3 regions of the Roseateles cavernae genome follow, and region 2 is predicted to be linked to each of the others. Evidence: predicted binding sites of a transcription regulator. Region 2 holds the regulator's gene; each other region holds the start of a gene.
What was found. Region 2 encodes LexA, which represses DNA repair genes until DNA is damaged. Its sites were predicted from a motif close to ACTGTATNNNNATACAGT; they were not measured.
Positions count from the first base shown of each region.

Region 1: recA (recombinase RecA) is a predicted target of LexA. The motif match lies at 4,817-4,834, and genes of this name have one in related genera.
Region 3: imuA (translesion DNA synthesis-associated protein ImuA) is a predicted target of LexA. The motif match lies at 1,109-1,126, and genes of this name have one in related genera.

Region 1 is NZ_JBDPLH010000001.1:1,015,316-1,021,879, forward strand. It holds gene ABGI63_RS04860 (TerC family protein) at 1-171, opposite strand, end outside; gene sucD (succinate--CoA ligase subunit alpha) at 385-1,278, opposite strand; gene sucC (ADP-forming succinate--CoA ligase subunit beta) at 1,299-2,459, opposite strand; gene ABGI63_RS04875 (DUF2889 domain-containing protein) at 2,483-3,085, opposite strand; gene recX (recombination regulator RecX) at 3,209-3,691, opposite strand; gene recA (recombinase RecA) at 3,738-4,778, opposite strand; gene ABGI63_RS04890 (response regulator) at 4,914-5,585, shown strand; gene ABGI63_RS04895 (sensor histidine kinase) at 5,600-6,564, shown strand, end outside.
Region 2 is NZ_JBDPLH010000009.1:147,968-154,531, reverse strand. It holds gene gltX (glutamate--tRNA ligase) at 1-1,400, shown strand, start outside; tRNA gene ABGI63_RS20720 (tRNA-Ala) at 1,494-1,569, shown strand; tRNA gene ABGI63_RS20715 (tRNA-Glu) at 1,639-1,714, shown strand; tRNA gene ABGI63_RS20710 (tRNA-Asp) at 1,785-1,861, shown strand; tRNA gene ABGI63_RS20705 (tRNA-Ala) at 1,956-2,031, shown strand; tRNA gene ABGI63_RS20700 (tRNA-Glu) at 2,099-2,174, shown strand; tRNA gene ABGI63_RS20695 (tRNA-Asp) at 2,254-2,330, shown strand; gene lexA (transcriptional repressor LexA) at 2,440-3,150, opposite strand; gene ABGI63_RS20685 (asparaginase) at 3,227-4,165, shown strand; gene ABGI63_RS20680 (organic hydroperoxide resistance protein) at 4,211-4,636, opposite strand; gene ABGI63_RS20675 (MarR family winged helix-turn-helix transcriptional regulator) at 4,651-5,145, opposite strand; gene ABGI63_RS20670 (DUF1304 domain-containing protein) at 5,212-5,565, shown strand; gene ABGI63_RS20665 (ABC-F family ATP-binding cassette domain-containing protein) at 5,579-6,564, opposite strand, start outside.
Region 3 is NZ_JBDPLH010000002.1:440,905-447,468, reverse strand. It holds gene ABGI63_RS08940 (helix-turn-helix domain-containing protein) at 1-237, opposite strand, end outside; gene ABGI63_RS08935 (GNAT family N-acetyltransferase) at 358-948, opposite strand; gene imuA (translesion DNA synthesis-associated protein ImuA) at 1,148-1,906, shown strand; gene ABGI63_RS08925 (Y-family DNA polymerase) at 1,863-3,182, shown strand; gene ABGI63_RS08920 (error-prone DNA polymerase) at 3,179-6,352, shown strand; gene ABGI63_RS08915 (YgjV family protein) at 6,362-6,564, opposite strand, start outside.

The DNA.
Region 1 (6,564 bases), on a different contig from region 2:
CAGCACGATGGCGCCGGCCGTGCCCCACAGAATGCCTTTGCGACGCTGGGCGTCAGGCAGCTTGCGGCAGGCCAGCGCGATCACCACCGCGTTGTCGCCGCCAAGCAGGATGTCGATCATGATGATCTGGCCGACGGCGAGCCAGAACTCGGGACTGGAGAGCATGTCCATGGGTATTTGCTTTGTTGGGTGTTCTGCGGCCTGCACAGAAACAGTGAACGACTATAACGAGGCCGGCCGGATCGCAGCCGAAAAACGAAAAAGGGGCTGTCGCCCCTTTTTCTCAGTCCGGCCGCTCGGGCTGCTGACGAATTGTGCGATGCCACGCCCCCCTGGCTCGATGCGTGAAATTACGCATTTGCGAGGGCGGCCGTGGTGTCGACCTTACAGCAGGGCCTTCAGCAGCTTGGCCATTTCCGACGGGTTGCGCGTGATGGTGAAGCCCGACTCTTCCATGATGGCGAGCTTGGCATCGGCCGTGTCGGCGCCGCCGGAGATCAGCGCACCGGCGTGGCCCATGCGCTTGCCCGGAGGGGCGGTGACACCGGCGATGAAGCCGACGATGGGCTTCTTCATGTTCAGCTTGCACCAACGGGCGGCTTCCGCCTCGTCCGGGCCGCCGATCTCGCCGATCATGATGACGGCGTCAGTGTCCGGATCGTCGTTGAAGGCCTTCATCACGTCGATGTGCTTCAGGCCGTTGATCGGGTCGCCACCGATGCCGACGGCCGAGGATTGGCCCAGGCCGATCTCGGTCAGCTGTGCCACGGCTTCATAGGTCAGCGTGCCCGAGCGCGACACGACGCCGATGCGGCCCTTGCGGTGGATGTGACCGGGCATGATGCCGATCTTGATTTCTTCGGGCGTGATCAGGCCGGGGCAGTTGGGGCCCAGCAGCAGGGTGCGCTTGCCACCGGCGGCTTCCTTGGCCTTCATCTTGTTGCGCACTTCCAGCATGTCCTTGACGGGGATGCCTTCGGTGATGCAGATCGCCAGGTCCAGGTCGGCTTCGACGGCTTCCCAGATCGCGGCAGCGGCGCCGGCGGGCGGCACATAGATCACCGACACGGTGGCGCCGGTCTGGCCGGCGGCTTCCTTGACGGTGGCGTAGATTGGGATGTCCGAGAACTTCTCGCCGGCCTTCTTCGGGTTCACACCGGCGACGAAGGCGTTCTTGCCGTTGGCATAGGCTTGGCAGCCCAGGGTGTGGAACTGACCGGTCTTGCCCGTGATGCCCTGGGTGATGACCTTGGTGTCTTTGTTGATGTAGATCGACATGATTTCTTTCCTAAAGGGCTTTAAGCGACGGCGGCGACGATCTTCGTCGCGGCTTCGGCCATCGAATCGGCGGCGATGATGGGCAGGCCGGATTCGGCCAGCATCTTCTTGCCCAGCTCTTCATTGGTGCCCTTCATGCGCACGACCAGCGGCACGGACAGGTTCACGGCCTTGCAGGCGGTGATCACGCCTTCGGCGATGGTGTCGCACTTCATGATGCCGCCGAAGATGTTCACGAGGATGCCCTTCACCTCGGGGTTCTTCAGCATGATCTTGAAGGCTTCGGTGACCTTCTCGGCCGTGGCGCCACCGCCGACGTCGAGGAAGTTGGCCGGCTCGCCGCCGAACAGCTTGATGGTGTCCATCGTGGCCATGGCCAGGCCGGCGCCGTTCACCAGGCAGCCGATATTGCCGTCCAGCGAGATATAGGCCAGGTCGAACTTCGAGGCTTCGACTTCGGCCGGATCCTCTTCATCCAGATCGCGGTAGGCGACGATCTCGGGGTGGCGGAACAGCGCGTTGGCGTCGAAGTTGAACTTGGCGTCCAGCGCGATCAGATTGCCCTTGGAGTCGCAGTTCAGCGGGTTGATTTCAACCAGCGACGCGTCGGTGTCCATATAGCACTTGTAGAGCTTGGCGAAGATGTCGACGGCTTGGTCGATCGACGCACCGCTCAGGCCGATGGCGGCGGCGATCTTGCGCGACTGGGCTTCGGTCAGGCCGGTCAGCGGATCGATCATCTCGGTGATGATCTTCTCGGGCGTGGAGTGGGCCACTTCCTCGATGTCCATGCCGCCTTCGCTGGAGGCGATGAAGGCGACCTTCTGCGTGCCGCGGTCGGTGACCAGCGAGACATACAGCTCATTCTTGATGTCGGCGCCGTCTTCGATGTAGAGGCGGCGGACCTTCTGGCCTTCCGGGCCGGTCTGGTGCGTGATCAGCTGCATGCCGAGGATCTGCTCGGCCAGGCTCTTCACATCGTCCAGCGAGCGGCCCAGCTTGACGCCACCGCCCTTGCCACGGCCACCGGCGTGGATCTGCGCCTTCACGACCCAGACCGGGCCGCCCAGCTTCTGCGCGGCTTCCACCGCTTCTTGCACCGTGAAGGCCGGGATGCCACGCGGCACCGGCACACCGAACTGGCGCAGGATTTCCTTGCCCTGGTACTCGTGAATCTTCATAGGGGTCTCGCTTCTTGGAAAAGTCAGGATGAGGAAGCCGCAGGCAGCGTGGCGGCGCCGGCAGCAGAGGCTGCCTGGCCGTCGCGATACCAGCGAGGGTAATGGGTGCGCACGACCGCGCCGTCGCGGCGCAAGGCATGGCATTTGTCGAGCTGGAATGGCGGCTGACCCGAGCCATCGCCCTCGCGGGTGTCGATCACGAGGCCTGCAAAGGCCTGGATCACCGCGGTCGGCAGGATCTGGCACAGCTCGGTCAGATGGGTACAGCCCCGGGTGCCGGCCAGGCGTTCCTTGACGCCGAGCCGGAATCCTTTCAGCAGATTCAGGCCGACCAGCCGCGCATAGGCATCGTCATGCTGGTCGCAGGCGCCGGGATAGGGCATCCAGCGCGTCCGCGAGCCGGCCTCGTGGATCGTCAACTCGGTGTCGACGACCAGCTGCAGCAACATGTCGTGGATGGGTTCGCCGGCATGGCGGGTGCCGCCGGCCATGGGGATATCGCGTGTCTTGGTGTCGCTCAGCGTGGCCTCGACCTCGTAAAGCCCGTCGTCGCGCGCATAGACCTGCACATCGAGAGCTCGACGGTGCAGCAGACGGCGCGCAGTGGAGGGGTTGAGCAAGGACATGGGGCGCTGGACAAACACGGACGCACAAAAACGGGCCCGCAGGCCTCGATTGTGGCTGCGAGCAGGCTTTGCACAGTCCGGCAATGTAGCATGCTGCGCTGCCGCAAGCCTGTCGCGAAGCTGTCAGCCGGTCTGTGACGCACGCAAAACCCGCCGCACGACATCGGCCGAAAAGCCCCGCGCCAGCAGAAAACGGGTCTGCTTGGCACGGCCGTTGGCGTCCTCGGCCGGGCTGCCGAACTTGCGCTGCCAGATCGCCTGCGCGCGCTCGAACTCGCTGTCCTTGAGTCGTGCCTGGCTGTCGGCGCTCAGGCTCAGCCCATGCTGGGCCAGCTCCTGCTGGATGCGCAGATGGCCATAGCGCCGGGCGCGGGCATGGATGCGTGACTCGACGAAGCGTTCCTCGCTGAGATAGCCCTGGGCCTGCAGCCAGACCAGCAATTCATCGACCTCGGCCTCGATCTCTGCGGCCTCGACCGCCTCGGCGCCGGCTGCGTCGCGCTGCGCCCGCGCGATGCGCAGCAGCTTGCGGCGCAACTCGCTGCGGCTGTGCTCACGCTGCGCCAGCAGCGTGATGGCGCGCATCTTCAGGGACAAGGGCTTCATGGCAAGCCGGCGTCAGGCACCCGACCCGGCGCAGCCTGACAAGGCATCAGGCGGCCGGACCGTCCACCGTCAGCAGCGGCACGCCCAGCGACTCGCGCACCTTGTTCTCGATCTCGCGGCCGATATCGGGGTTCTCGCGCAGGAATTCGCGCGCATTGTCCTTGCCCTGGCCGATCTTCTCGCCGTTGTAGGCATACCAGGCGCCGGCCTTGTCGACCACCTTGGCGACCACGCCCATATCGATGATCTCGCCTTCGCGGCTGATACCCTCGCCATAGAGGATGTCGAACTCGGCGGTCTTGAACGGCGGTGCCACCTTGTTCTTGACGACCTTGACCTTGGTCTCGGAGCCGATCACTTCCTCACCCTTCTTGATCGAGCCGATGCGGCGGATGTCCAGGCGCACCGAGGCGTAGAACTTCAGCGCATTGCCGCCGGTGGTGGTCTCGGGGCTGCCGAACATCACGCCGATCTTCATGCGGATCTGGTTGATGAAGATGACCATGCAGTTGGTCTTCTTGATGGTCGCGGTCAGCTTGCGCAGCGCCTGACTCATCAGCCGGGCTTGCAGGCCGGGCAGCGAATCGCCCATCTCGCCCTCCAGCTCGGCCTTGGGCGTCAGCGCGGCGACCGAGTCGACCACGATCAGGTCCACCGAACCGGAGCGCACCAGCGCATCGACGATTTCCAGCGCCTGCTCGCCGGTGTCCGGCTGGCTGATCAGCAGTTCCTGCAGATTGACGCCCAGCTTCTGTGCGTACTGGATGTCCAGCGCGTGCTCGGCGTCGATGAAGGCGCAGACGCCGCTCAGCTTTTGCATCTCGGCGATGACCTGCAGGGTCAGCGTCGTCTTGCCCGAGGATTCCGGGCCGTAGATCTCGACCACCCGGCCGCGCGGCAGGCCGCCGACGCCCAGTGCGATGTCCAGGCCCAGCGAACCGGTCGACACCACCTGGATGTCCTCGATCACCTCGCCCTCGCCCAGGCGCATGATGGAGCCCTTGCCGAACTGCTTCTCGATCTGGGACAGGGCGGCTTGCAGGGCCTTGGCTTTTTCGGTGTTGATGGCTTTGACGGGGGCGTCCATGTTTTTCTCCTGTTGAGGCTGCGCGCATTATGGCGCAATCTGTATATTCGTACAGTAGTTTAGGGGCTACCTGCTGACATGCAATGTCAGCAGGCCGGGCGTCCCTAGAATGCTCGTAAAGACTGGGGACAAAGCATGCGCATCCTGATTGCGGAAGACGACCAAGTGCTGGCCGATGGTTTGCTGCGCTCCCTGCGCGCCTCGGGCTATGCGGTGGACCAGGTCGGTTCGGGCACCGAGGCCGATGCGGCGCTGGCTTCGCATGAGTTCGATCTGGTGATTCTGGATCTGGGCCTGCCCAAGCTGCACGGGCTGGAGGTGCTGCGCAAGCTGCGCGGACGCGGCGCGTCGATGCCGGTATTGATACTGACGGCGGCCGACAGCGTCGAGCAGCGCGTCAAGGGGCTGGACCTGGGCGCCGACGATTACATGGCCAAGCCCTTCTCCTTGCAGGAGCTGGAAGCCCGCGTGCGTGCGCTGACGCGGCGCGGCCTGGGCACCGCCTCCAGCGTGATCAAGCATGGCCCGCTGAGCTTCGATGCCACCGGCCGCGTGGCCTATATCAATGACCAGATGATCGAACTGTCGGCGCGCGAGCTGAGTCTGCTGGAGGTGCTGCTGCAGCGCGCCGGCCGTCTGGTCAGCAAGGATCAGCTGGTCGAGCGCCTGTGCGAATGGGGCGAAGAGGTCAGCAATAACGCGATCGAGGTCTATATCCACCGCCTGCGCAAGAAGATCGAGCAGGGGCCGATCCGCATCGCCACGGTGCGCGGCCTGGGCTACTGCCTGGAAAAAATCCCTGGCTGAAGCCAGGCACTTGAATGGCCGGAGATACCGAACAACGCTCGCTGTTCGGCGAGATCCTCGACTGGATGCTCGCCCCGCTGCTGGTGATCTGGCCCATCAGCGTGGCGCTGACCTGGTTGGTGGCGCAGGGCATTGCCAACCGGCCCTACGACCGCGAGCTCGGCGAGATGGCCCGCAATCTCGGCCTGCAGGTGGCCTCGGAGACGCCGCGCGCCGGCAGCAGCGCGCGCTCCCGCTATGCCTTGTCTCCCGAGGCTGCCGCGCTGCTGCGGGCCGACGAGGCCGACACGGTCTACTACCAGGTGCTGGGTCTGCGCGGCGAGTTCCTCAGCGGTGACCGCCAGCTGCCGGTGCCGCCGGCCGACGATCCCATCGTGCCCTGGGAGCTGCATTTCCGCGATGACGAGGTCGGCAGCGACTCGGTGCGGGTCGCCTATCTGTGGGTGGCGCCCGAGGGGCAGGCCGGCTCGACCCAGACCATGCTGGTCCAGGTGGCCGAGACCCCGGGCAAGCGTGCGCGCCTGACCAACGAGATCATCAAGGGCGTGATACTGCCGCAGTTCGTGATACTGCCGCTGGCGGTGCTGCTGGTGTGGCTGGCGCTGGCGCGTGGCATCGCGCCGCTGAACGATCTGCAGCGCCGCATCCGCTCGCGCGAGAGCTCGGACCTGAGCCCGATCGACGAGCGCCGCATCCCCGACGAGGTCGCACCGCTGGTGCGCGCGATCAATGATTTGCTGGGCCGGCTCGACCAGTCGATCGGCGCGCAGAAGCACTTCCTGGCCGATGCCGCCCATCAGCTGAAGACGCCGCTGGCCGGCCTGCGCACCCAGGCCGAGTTCGCGCAGCGCGAGATCGACGAGGGCCGCAGCGAGCCGGCCGAGCTGCGCCGCTCGCTGCAGCAGATTGCCCTGTCCAGCCAGCGCGCCGCCCATATGGTCAACCAGCTGCTCGCGATGGCCCGCGCCGAGGACAAGGA
Region 2 (6,564 bases):
TGATACAAACCCGCACCCCTGTCCGCACCCGCATTGCCCCATCGCCGACCGGCTTTCTGCACCTGGGCACCGCCCGTACGGCGCTGTTCTCCTGGGCCTATGCCCGTCATCACGGTGGCCAGTTCGTGCTGCGCATCGAGGACACCGATGTCGCGCGCTCGACCCAGGACTCGGTCGACCAGATCCTGGCCGCGATGCAGTGGCTGGGGCTGGGATACGACGAAGGCCCGATCTACCAGATGCAGCGCCTGGCGCGCTACAACGAGGTGATCGAGCAGATGATCGCCGCCGGCACCGCCTACCGCTGCTACTGCACGCCCCAGGAGCTGGATGCGATGAAGGCCGGCCAGGAAGCGCGCGGCGAGAAGCGCCGCTATGACGGCACCTGGCGTCCGGAAGCCGGCAAGGTGTTGCCCGCCGTTCCCGAGGGGGTCAAGCCGGTTGTGCGCTTCAAGAACCCGATCGGCGGCGATGTGACTTGGGATGACTTGTGCAAGGGCCCGATCACGATCAACAACCGCGAGATCGACGACCTGATCATCCAGCGCACCGATGGCGTGCCGACCTACAACTTCGCCGTGGTCATCGACGACTGGGACATGAAGATCAGCCATGTGTTCCGTGGCGACGAGCATGTCAACAACACGCCCTGGCAGATCAATATCTTCAACGCGCTGGGCGCGCCGCTGCCGGCCTTCGGCCATGTGCCGGTGATCCTCGGCGACGATGGCCAGAAGCTGAGCAAGCGCCGCGGCGCGGTCAGCGTCACCGCCTATGAGGAGAACGGCTATCTGCCCGAGGCGATGCTGAACTATCTGTCGCGCCTGGGCTGGAGCCACGGTGATGACGAGCTGTTCTCGCGCGAACAGCTGGTCAGCTGGTTCGACGGTTCGCATCTCTCCAAGAGCCCGGCGCAATGGGACCCGGCCAAGCTGGAGTGGGTCAACAGCCAGTACATCAAGCAGGCCGATGACACGCGCCTGTCGGCGCTCGTCGCGGCGCAACTGGCCAAGCGCGGCATCAGCGCCGATCTCGGCCGGCTGCCGGCCATGTGCGCGCTGTTCAAGGATCGCTGCGCGACCACGGTGGCGCTGGCCGATTGGCTGGCCATGTATTTCGCGCCGGTGCAGCCCAGCGCCGAGGATCTGGCCACCCATGTCAGCGACGCGGTGAAGCCCGCGCTCGCATTGCTGGCCGACAAGCTCGCCACTGCCGAGTGGAACAAGGCCGGCATCCAGGCCGCGATCAAGGAAACCATCACGGCTCACGGTCTGAAGATGCCGCAACTGGCGATACCGGTGCGGGTGCTGGTGTGTGGTCGTGCACAAACTCCGTCGGTCGACGCCGTGCTGGAACTGTTCGATAAAGAAAATGTGGTCGAACGCTTGCGCTGCGCATAAAAATCGTTCTATACTCTATGTCTCGCTTGAACAGCGCGATACACAAAGAACAGCAGGCAGCAACGAGTAATCGAAGCGGCTTGCATGATCTGAGGGGGTATAGCTCAGCTGGGAGAGCGCTTGCATGGCATGCAAGAGGTCAGCGGTTCGATCCCGCTTACCTCCACCAAATGTTCAGTTACTGGGTATTTGGTTGGCGCGCAGTTCAAGTATGAGGAAGTAGAATTCAGAAGGTTTAGTCCCCTTCGTCTAGAGGCCTAGGACACCACCCTTTCACGGTGACTACAGGGGTTCGAATCCCCTAGGGGACGCCAAGTTTGATAAACTTGATAATTGCTGCGATATATAATGTATACTGCAGCAGTTATGAAATTATCCCACTGCGGAGTGGTAGTTCAGTTGGTTAGAATACCGGCCTGTCACGCCGGGGGTCGCGGGTTCGAGTCCCGTCCACTCCGCCAAGGTTTGCCCGATTCGTATCGGTAAGCGGCCATTCAGTTGGCCGCTTGTATTTTGAGAGAAATTACTGCTTGAGCAGCGTGTAGCCCGAAATTTGGGGGTATAGCTCAGCTGGGAGAGCGCTTGCATGGCATGCAAGAGGTCAGCGGTTCGATCCCGCTTACCTCCACCAAGTCACTTCAGGGTGGCGGTGGCGCGCGGCTCGGGCAGCAAGGTAGAAGAAGTAAATAGAAGGTTTAGTCCCCTTCGTCTAGAGGCCTAGGACACCACCCTTTCACGGTGACTACAGGGGTTCGAATCCCCTAGGGGACGCCAAGTTTGATAAGGCTTGGTAGTTTTGGAAGCGCATGCTTCGAGAAACTACAGAACTTATCTGATATTCGCAAGAGTATCTGGAGTGGTAGTTCAGTTGGTTAGAATACCGGCCTGTCACGCCGGGGGTCGCGGGTTCGAGTCCCGTCCACTCCGCCAACATTTGAAGCCCTGGAAGCGCAAGCATCCAGGGTTTTTTCTTATGCGCCGAGACATATCAAATGTTTGCAGAGACTTCATCCCTGCAAACCTGATTGCGGCCGCAGTATCAGAAGGCCATTTGCCCGCGAATCAGACCGACGGCCAGACCTTCCAGTGCAAAGCTTTCATCGCCGGCCGCGACCAGGATGGGTTCGAAGTCAGGGTTCTCGGCCAGCAGCTCGATGCCGCCGCTGCGACTGCGTTTGAAGCGCTTGACGGTGACCTCATCACCCAGCCGTGCGACGACGATCTGCCCATTCTTGGCTTCGCTGGCCTTCTGCACCGCCAACAGATCGCCGTCCATGATGCCGACGTCCTTCATGCTCATGCCGCGCACCTTCAGCAGGAAATCGGGTCGGCGCGCGAACATGCCGCTCTCGACCGTGTAGCTCTGCTCGATATGCTCCTGCGCGAGGATGGGATGGCCGGCCGCAACGCGCCCGACCAGGGGCAGGGTGAGCTGCGACAGATTCGGAATCGGCAGCGAGAACTGGAAGTCCTCACGGGCGCGGCGCTCCTGATGCATGGCTTTCAAGGTGTCCGACTTCAGCCGGATGCCGCGCGAGGTGCCGCCGACCAGTTCGATCACCCCCTTGCGCGCCAAGGCCTGCAGATGCTCCTCGGCCGCATTGGCCGAGCGGAAACCCAGCTCGTTGGCGATCTCGGCGCGGGTCGGAGGGGCTCCGGTCTGCTCGATGGCCTGGCGCACCAAGTCAAGGATCTGCTGCTGGCGTGCCGTCAATTTGACGGTGGAAACACTGGGGCTGATATCGTCCATGCTGGGCTCGCAGACATCTGGGAAAGATGCGCCTGAGTATATATCCAGTAACTGTTCATTCATCCAGGAAGTGACCGTGGTCAGCAAGAACAAGCCTCTTATCGTGATCCTGGGCACCGGCGGCACGATTGCCGGCCAGGCCCGCACGGCGTCCGACAACGTCGGCTACACCGCCGCCCAGCTGGGCGTGGACGATCTGGTCTCGGCCGTGCCGCCGCTGGCGCAGCGCGCGCTGGAGGCCGAGCAAGTGGCCCAGCTCGACAGCAAGGACATGGACTTCGCCACCTGGCAGCGGCTGGCCGAGCGCGTGGCCCACCATCTGGCACGCGAGGAGGTGGCCGGGATTGTGATCACCCATGGCACCGATACCTTGGAAGAGACGGCTTATTTCCTGCACCGCGTGCTGGCGCCGCGCAAGCCGGTGGTGTTGACCGCCGCGATGCGACCGGCCACGGCCTTGCAGACCGATGGGCCGCAGAACCTGCTCGATGCCGTCAGCGTTGCCAGCGATGAAGGTGCGCAAGGGGTGCTCACCGTGTTTGCGGGCGCTGTTCATGGGCCCGAGCAGATCCGCAAGGTGCACAGCTACAAGGTCGATGCCTTTGCTTCCAGTGATGGCGGCCTGGTCGCCGTCGTGGAGGAGGGCGTGCTGCGCCCCTTGGGTGCGTGGCCGGCAGCGGAGGGCGTCGTCGGTCTGGCGCGTATCGGCAAGCCCGCTGCGGCCTGGCCGCGCGTGCAGATCGTGTTGAACCATGTCGGCGCCGACGGCGCGCTCGTGCAGGCCTTGCTGGCCCAGGGGGTCGACGGCCTGGTGGTGGCCGGCACCGGCAATGGCACGCTGTCGCTGTCGCTGGAGCAGGCCTTGCGCAGTGCCCAGCAGCAGGGCGTCAGGATCCTGCGCAGCAGCCGCTGCGATGCCGGTCCGGTCACGCCCTCGGCTGATGCTTTGCCCAGCGCCGGCGCGCTGAGCCCGGTCAAGGCGCGTATCGAACTCTTGCTCGAATTGCTGGCCTGAAACGACAACAGGGGCCGCAGCCCCTGTCTGGCTCGGCCAAGGTCCTTAGACGATGGTCAGGCTCACATCGATATTGCCGCGCGTGGCGTTCGAGTAAGGGCAGACCTGGTGGGCGGCGGCCACCAGGGCCTCGGCCTGGCTGCGCTCCAGACCCGGCAGGCTGATCTTCATCGCGACCTGGATGCCGAAGCCGGCGGGAATCGGGCCGATGCCCACTTCCGAGGTGATGGACACATCGGCCGGCACGGCGATCTTGATCTTGCCGGCCACGGCCTTCATCGCGCCGATGAAGCAGGCCGAATAACCGGCGGCGAACATCTGCTCGGGGTTGGTGCCCGAGCCACCGGCGCCGCCGAGTTCCTTGGGCGTGCTCAGCGTGACGCTCAGAGCGCCGTCGGACGAGGAGGCCTTGCCTTCACGGCCGCCGGTGGCGGTGGCGGTGGCGGTGTAGAGAACTTTGTCGAGTGCCATGGTGTTTCTTCCTATCAGGAGTGGTGGGTGGGCGAAGAAAGGTCGGCGCTGGAGAGCTGCTTGCGCAGCTCATGCAGGCGCCGGGTCAGGGAGACGAGTTCATCCAGCGAGCAGGCGCTGGCGCAGGCGAGCTGGGGCGGAATGTTCAGGGCCTGCGCCTTCAGCGCGCGGCCGGCATCGCTGAGGAAAATGTCGACGCGGCGCTCGTCGTCCTGGGCGCGGCGGCGGGTGATCAGCGCGCCAGTCTCCAGGCGTTTGAGCAAGGGCGTCAGGGTGCCGGAGTCCAGCGAGAGGCGCTGGCCCAGGGTGGAAACGCTGATGCCGTCTGCCTCCCAAAGCACCAACATCACCAGGTATTGAGGGTAGGTCAGGCCCATGGGCTCCAGCAGGGGCTTGTAGAGCTTGGTCATGGCCAGCGAGCTGGCGTACAGCGCAAAGCACAGCTGCTGGTCCAGCTGCAGCCATTGCTCGGCTTGGCTCGGTGCTGCGGTGGTCTTGTGGCGTGGCATGGGTGATAATGTATTCCGCAATTAAATTGCACACAACTTAAATGGTTATTCAAGCTAGGGGATGAGATGACGATGTTGGCAAACCTGCTGGTGGCCCTGGTGGCCGCCCTGCATCTGTATTTTCTGGTGCTGGAGATGTTCTTCTGGACCAAGCCGCTGGGCCGCAAGGTCTTCAGACTGACGCCCGAGTTCGCCGAGGCGAGCAAGACCCTGGCCGCCAACCAGGGCCTCTACAACGGCTTTCTGAGTGCGGGCCTGCTCTGGGGCCTGGTGGCCGGCAACACCGCGAACCAGCTCTTCTTCCTGGGCTGCGTCGTGGCTGCGGGCGTCTATGGCGCCGCCACCGTCGGCAAGAAGATCCTGTTCGTGCAGGCCTTGCCGGCGGCGCTGGCGATCGCTGCCGTGCTGGCCGCGCGCTGAGAGGGGAGAAGACTCAGGCGGCGGCCTGAATCGCGTCGACCTGGGCGCTCAGCTCCAGCCAGCGCAGCTCGGCAGCCTCCAACTCATCATGGATGGTTTTCAGCCGCTTGCCGAGCTCGGCGATCTGGGCCGGCGTGGTGCTGCCGGCCGCCAGCTGGGCTTCCAGCGCCGTGCGCTCATCGGCCAGCTTGTTGAGCTTGGCGTCGATGCCTTCCATTTCCTTGCGCATCGGTTTGGTCTGCTCGGCCAGGCGTTGGCGGGCCTGGCCGCTGGCCTTGCGGTCCTCGCGAGCTGCAATGCTTGCGGGAGCGGGGGCCGCCGCGACCACCGGTACCGGCGCTGAGGCCGCAGCGGCGGGCAGCTTGGCTGCCTTCTTGGCCGCTTCTTTGGCAGCCTTTGCGGCTTCCTTGGACTGGTCCAGCAACCACTTCTGGTAGTCGTCCAGATCGCCGTCGAACGGGCCGACCACGCCCTTGCTGACCAGCCAGAACTCGTCGCAGACCTCGCGCAGCAGCGCGCGGTCATGGCTGACCAGCATCACCGTGCCCTCGAACTCGTTGAGTGCCATCGACAGCGCCTCGCGGGTGTTCAGGTCCAGATGGTTGGTCGGCTCGTCCAGCAACAGCAGATTGGGGCGCTGCCAGACCAGCATCGCCAGCACCAGCCGCGCCTTCTCACCGCCCGACAGGCTGCCGACCTGCTGGTTGACCATCTCGCCGACGAAACGGAACTGGCCCAGGAAGTCGCGCAGCTCCTGCTCGCGCGCGCTCGGACTGACCTCCTTGGCCAAGCGCACCATATGCGACAGCGGACCCTCTTCGGGCCGCAGCACGTCCATTTCCTGCTGGGCAAAGTAGCCGATCGACAGGCCCTTGCCCTCGGTGATCTTGCCGTCCATCGCGCGCTGCATGCGCGCCACCGTCTTCACCACGGTGGACTTGCCCTGGCCGTTGGCACCCAGGATGCCGATGCGCTGGCCGGCCAGCACCGAGCGGTTGA
Region 3 (6,564 bases), on a different contig from region 2:
CGTGGCGAACACGGCCACGCCGAGCTCTCGCGCCACGCGCAAGGCGGTGCCGAGCGCGACGGTGCCCGTACCTCCCTCAAGGGAACCTAGCGTCGCCTTGCTGATTCCCAGGGCCTGGGCGGCGGCTTCCAGGCTGATACCCGCGGCGGTGCGCGCGGCGCGCACCGCCTGCCCGAATGCAGCGGCATCGCGGATCAGCGGGTCTGGAAAGGGCTCGGCCACCACTTTGCGCATCATTTCTCCTGCTTTGACAGGACTATAAGCGCTGCTTGCGCTTTACATGCGTTTTCGGATGGTTTGGCAGGTGGTTTGAGATGTTTCTGGCTGATGTCTCCAAAACACCTACCTTGGCAGGCGCTAAGCCCCGAACGGCGTCGGCTCCGGCGGCGTCTTCGGCAGCGTGGCCCAGCGCGCCGCCGTGATCTCGTAGACCAGGCTGGGCGCCTGGCCCGGCACATCGGCCAGCGAGCCCTTCAGCAGCATGCCGATGCGCTCCAGCGTCTTGCGCGAGGGGGTGTTGGCCGGCTGCACCACCGCCTGCACGGCGGGGGCATGCAGGATGTCGAAGGCCTGGGCCAGCGCTGCCTGGGCCATCTCCGAGGCATAGCCGCGACCCCAGGCATGGGGCCGGAAACGGAAATACAGATAAAGGCCCGGCTGGCCGCCGATAGGCCTGTTCATGATGCCGCCGCAGCCCAGCAACTGCTCCGGGTGCTCGCGCTCGGCAATCACCCAGTAGCCGAAGCCCTGGCTCTGCCAGTGAGCCAGCCAGCCTTGCAGCAAGCTGGCAGCGGCCTCGGCGGAGTGCAGCGGGCCGCCAGGGCTGAAGCGGTTGGTGACCGGATCGGCATGCAGGCCGTAGATCTCGTCCAGGTCCTGTTCGCGAGGGGCTCGCAGCAGCAGGCGAGCCGTTTCCAGCGGCATCGACATCTCTTCTCGCGAACTCATGAGCGGCAACCTCCCGATACGCGCCGATACAAGTCGGCGCACCCCAGGGTTTTAACCGATATGACGAGGCCGGCGCGGGTTGTTACCCCCTTGCTCGAGCGGTCGCAGCACGGCGAGGCCAAAAACTGCACACCGCAGCCGCTACATCTGTCGGCCATATACTGTATAAACATACAGTTATTGAATCATTGCAGTCCCCATGCACGCCCCCCTCTCCCTGCTCGAAGGCCCGCTGCGCCAGTCGCTCTGGCGCGGCTCCGAGCTGGCCCATGGCAGCAGCCCGGGCCTGCCCAGCGGCTTCGCCGCGCTGGACGCCGCCCTGCCCGGCGGCGGTTGGCCGGGCCGCAGCCTCAGCGAGATCCTGCAGCCGCGCCCGGGGGTCTGCGAGTTCCGGCTGCTGGGTCCGGCACTGGCGGCGGCCCAGGCCGGCGGGCGCAGCCTGCTACTAATCAACCCGCCCTTCACACCGCATCTGCCCGGCCTGGCGGCCTGGGGCCTGAACAGCCGGCAGCTCGTCTGGCTGGCCCCCGCCACGCCGATCCAGATCCTGTGGACGCTGGAGCAGGTGCTGAAGGCCAATGCCGCCGGCGCCGTGCTGGCCTGGCTGCCGGCCTCGACGCGGCCCGAGCAGTTGCGTCGGCTGCAGGCCTGCGCACTAGGGGCACAGGCGCCCTGCTTTGTGTTCCGGCCCGAGCAGGCGGCGGCGCAGTCCTCGGCCGCGCCACTGCGCCTCGTGCTGCAGCCCCAGGAAGCCTGGGGCCTGGAGCTGCGCCTGATCAAGCGCCGCGGCCCGGCGCTGGCGGCGCCGCTGCGCCTGCAGGCCGTGCCGCCGGCGCTGGCCCCGGTGCTGGCGGCACGGCTGCTGCAGGCCTCGCGGCCGGCCCCGCTGACCCCACCCACGCCGGAGTTGCGCGATGCATTGGCTCGCCCTGCTCGCATCGTCGCCCTCGGCGCCTGAGGGCCCGTCCACCGAGGCGGATCTGCGCGCCCTGGGCTGGTGGGCGCTGCAGTTCACGCCCCGGGTGGCGCGGCTGGAGGAGGCCGTGGTGCTGGAGGTCGGCGCCAGCCTGCGCCTGTTCGGCGGCGCGCAGCGCCTGCACCGGCGGCTGTGGCGCGAGGCTAGGGATCTGGGCCTGGCCGGCATGGCCTGGGCGCCGACCAGCCTGGGTGCGCTGGCGCTGGCGCGTGTCGGTCAGCACGACGGCCTGAGCAGGCCGCTGGACGAGTTGCTGGACGCCCTGCCGCTGGGCACGCTGAGCGCCGCCCGCGCCCATGAGGCCATGCTGCTGCGCCTGGGTTGCCGGCGCCTGGGCCAGCTGCGCGCGCTGCCGCGCCGCGCCGTCGGCCGGCGCTTCGGCGACGGCCTGCTGCTGGCCCTGGATCGCGCCTACGGCCACAGCCACGAGGCCCACACCTGGCTGCAGGCGCCGGAGCGTTTCGAGGCGCGACTGGAACTGCCCTTTCGCATCGAACACGCCCCGGCCCTGGTGCATTACGCCGAGGTCCTGCTGCGCCAGCTGTGCGGCTGGCTGGCCGCACGCCAGGCCGGCATCAAGCAGCTGACCCTGGCCTGGCAGCACGATGCGATGCGCGGCCGCGATGTGGTGCTGGACGGCGCGCTGCAGTTCGGCACCGCCGACCCCAGCCGCGATCTGCGCCACCTGAGCCGGCTGCTGGCCGAGCATCTGGCGCGGCTGGAGCTGGCCGCGCCGGTCGGCGAGCTGAGCCTGCGCGCCGATGAGGTGATGCTGCGTCCCGAGCAGGCGGCCAGCCTGCTGCCCCTCTCTTCCGGTTCCGGACCCGACGAGGCCACCGAGCCGCTGCCGCGCCTGTTGGAGCGCCTGGCTGTGCGTCTGGGGCCGGAGCGGGTGCGCGCCGGCCAGTTGCAGGAAGACCACCGGCTGGAATGCATGCAGCGCTGGGAGCCCTGGCCCGGCCCGGTGCGCCCCGCAGCAGCGCGCGTGCCGCTGCTGCCACAGCCCGCCTGGCTGCTGGAGCCGCCGCAGCGGCTGGAGGTGCGCGCCAGCCAGCCGCGCCATCTGGGCGAACCGCTGCAGCTGCTGACCCGACCGCAGCGCATCGAAGGCGGTTGGTGGCAGCAAGGCGCGGGGCCGGGCGTGGTGCAGCGCGACTATGTGCTGGCGCTGAGTCCGCAGGCCGGGCTCTTGTGGATCTACCAGCAACGGCTCTCCAAGGTCGAGGCTGGCTGGTTTCTGCATGGGGTTTTCGCATGATCCCTGACTACGCCGAGCTGCACTGCCTCAGCAATTTCAGTTTTCTGCGCGGCGCCTCCAACCCCGAGGAGCTGGTCGAGCGCGCGCACCGGCTCGGCTACGCCGGCATCGCGATCACCGACGAATGCTCGCTGGCCGGCGTGGTGCGGGCCTATACCCAGCTCAAGCGCCTGCGCGAGGCCGATCCGCAGTCCGCCCTGCCCCGCTTGCTGATCGGCGCCGAGTTCCTGGTGCGCGACGACGCCGGCGGTGAACCCGACTTCAAGCTGGTGGCAATCGCCCGGCATCTGGAGGGCTACGGCAACCTCTGCCAGTTCATCACCCAGCTGCGGCGCGAGAGCGCGAGCAAGGGCCAGTACCGGCTGCGCCGCGCCCAGTTGCAGCCCGGCCGGCTTGCCGGCTGCCAGCTGATCCTGCTGCCGCGTCGCGAGGCGGACGACGCGGCGCTGCTGGCGCCAGCGCTCTGGCTCTTGCGCCATCACCCGGGCCAGGCCTGGATCGGGGTCGAGCTCTTGCGCGAGATCGGCGACGAGCTGTGGCTACAGCGCCTGCGCACGGTGGCCGATACCACCGCGCTGCCGCTGCTGGCCTGCGGCGATGTGCATATGCATCTGCGCTCGCGCAAGCCGCTGCAGGATGTGATGACGGCCACCCGGCTGGCCAAGCCGGTGCGCGACTGCGGCCTGGACCTGCAGCCCAATGCCGAACGCCACCTGCGCAGCCGGCTGCGCCTGGCCCAGCTCTATCCGGCCGACCTGCTGGCGCAGACCCTGGTCTTGATGGCGGGCTGCACCTTCTCGCTGGATGAGATCCGCTACCAGTACCCCAGCGAGGTCGTGCCGGCCGGCGAGACGCCGGCCAGCCATCTGCGCCGGCTGACCTATGCGGGCATGGCGGACCGCTGGAAGGACGGCGTGCCCAAGCAATGGCGCGAGCGCATCGACTACGAGCTGGCCCTGATCGAGGACCTGCGCTACGAGCATTACTTCCTGACCGTGGCCGATATCGTCGCCCATGCGCGCAGCCTTGGCATCCTCTGCCAGGGTCGCGGCTCGGCGGCCAATAGCGTGGTCTGCTACTGCCTGAAGATCACCTCGGTCGACCCGGGCCGCAGCACCCTACTGTTCGAACGCTTCATCAGCAAGGAGCGCAACGAGCCGCCCGATATCGATGTGGACTTCGAGCATGAGCGGCGCGAGGAGGTGATCCAGTACCTCTACAGCAAGTACGGTCGCGAGCGAGCCGCGCTGGCCGCCACCGTGATCAGCTACCGCGCCAAGAGCGCGATCCGCGATGTCGGCAAGGCGCTGGGCATGGACGAAGCCTTGCTGGAGCGGCTGGCGCTGGACCACCATGGCTGGTCCGAGGAGTCGCTGCCCGATGCGCGGCTACGCCAGCTCTGCGTCGAGCTGGGCCTCGACGAGGATGGCCGGACCCTGCGCCAGCTGGTGCAGCTCTCGCGCCAGCTGATGGGCATGCCGCGCCATCTGAGCCAGCATGTCGGCGGCTTTGTGCTGACCCAGGGCCCGCTGGACCGGCTGGTGCCGATCGAGAACGCGGCGATGGACAAGCGCACGGTGATCGAATGGGACAAGGACGATCTGGACAGCGTCGGGCTGATGAAGGTGGACGTGCTCGCCCTGGGCATGCTGAGCTGCCTGCGGCGCTGCTTCGATTTCTACCGCCAGTGGCGCGGCAAGGATTACGACCTGGCCAGCATCCCCGAGGGCGACCCGCCGACCTACGAGATGATCTGCAAGGCCGACACCGTCGGCGTGTTCCAGATCGAGAGCCGCGCGCAGATGTCCATGCTGCCGCGGCTGCGGCCACAGAACTATTACGACCTGGTGGTCGAGGTGGCCATCGTGCGCCCCGGGCCCATCGAGGGCGGCATGGTCCATCCCTATCTGAAGAACCGCGCCGAGCACCGCGCCGGCCGCAAGATCGACTATCCCAAGGGCCTGGAACCGGCGCTGGAACGCACCTTCGGCGTGCCGATCTTCCAGGAGCAGGTGATGCAGGTGGCGATGATTGCCGCCGACTTCACGGCCGGCGAGGCCGACCAGCTGCGCCGCGCGATGGCGGCCTGGAAGCGGCCCGGCGATCTGCAGCAGTTCTACGAGAAGATCATCGGCAATATGCGCCGCAACGGCTACGAGGACGAATACGCCGAGCGCATCTTCAAGCAGATCAAGGGCTTCGCCTCCTACGGTTTTCCGGAATCCCACGCCGCCAGCTTCGCGCTGCTGACCTATGTGTCCTGCTGGCTCAAATGCCATGAGCCCGCGATCTTTCTGTGCGCGCTCTTGAACTCGCAGCCGCTGGGTTTCTACACACCGAGCCAGCTGGTGCAGGACGCGCGGCGCCATGGCGTCGAGGTGCGGCCGGCCGATGTCAGTCTCAGCGAGATCGACAGCAGCCTGGAGCCCAACCCCGGTGCCAAGCAGGACCTGGCCGTGCGCCTGGGCCTGCGCCTGGTTTCCGGCCTGTCGGCCGAGGCGTCGACGCGCATCGTCGCAGCGCGCGCCGAGGCGTCGTTTGCCGATGCGCAAGACCTGGCCCTGCGCGCAAGACTGGAGCAGCGCGAGATGCAGCAGCTGGCCGCCGCCGACGCGCTGCTGTCGCTGGCCGGGCACCGTCGCCAGCAGGTCTGGCAGGCGACGGCCTGGCACAGGCTGCCACCGCTGCTGCGCGAGGCCGGGGCGCAGGAGGCCGAGGGCGAGGCCCAGCTGGCGCTGCCCGCCGCCGCCGAGGGCGAGGAGGTGCGCTGGGACTATGCGGCCACCGGCCTGACCCTGCGCAGCCACCCGCTGGCCATCCTGCGGCCGCAGCTGAGCCAGCGCGGCCTGCTCAGCTCGACCGAGCTGCTCGGCTGGCCCAGCGGCCGCAGCGCCCGAACCTGCGGCATCGTCACCGTGCGCCAGCGCCCGCAGACCGCCAAGGGCACGATCTTCGTCTCGCTGGAGGACGAGGGCGGCAATGTGCAGGTCATCGTCTGGGCCGATGTCTACGCCAAGCACCGCTCCACCATCATCGGCGCCCGCCTGCTGGCCGTGCGGGGCCGCTGGCAGAAGGAAAAAAACGGCGTGGCCCATCTGCTGGCCCAGGACTTCCGGGACCTCTCGCACCTGCTGGGGCCCATCCTGATGCCCAGCCGGGATTTCCATTGAGGTCCGGGCTCAGCGCCCGGCCCGCCACAGCCGCCAGATCGTCAGGCCGTTGACGCCGGCCACCACCAGCTCCAGCAAGGTGCCGCCCACCGAGCCGACCAGGGCGTTGTGGACCACCCAGCACAACGTGCCGGCCAGCATCAGCAGCCGCATCTGCAGGCCCTGCAGCAGGAACAGCGCCAGGCTGCCCAGGCAGGAGGCGGCGATCGGCA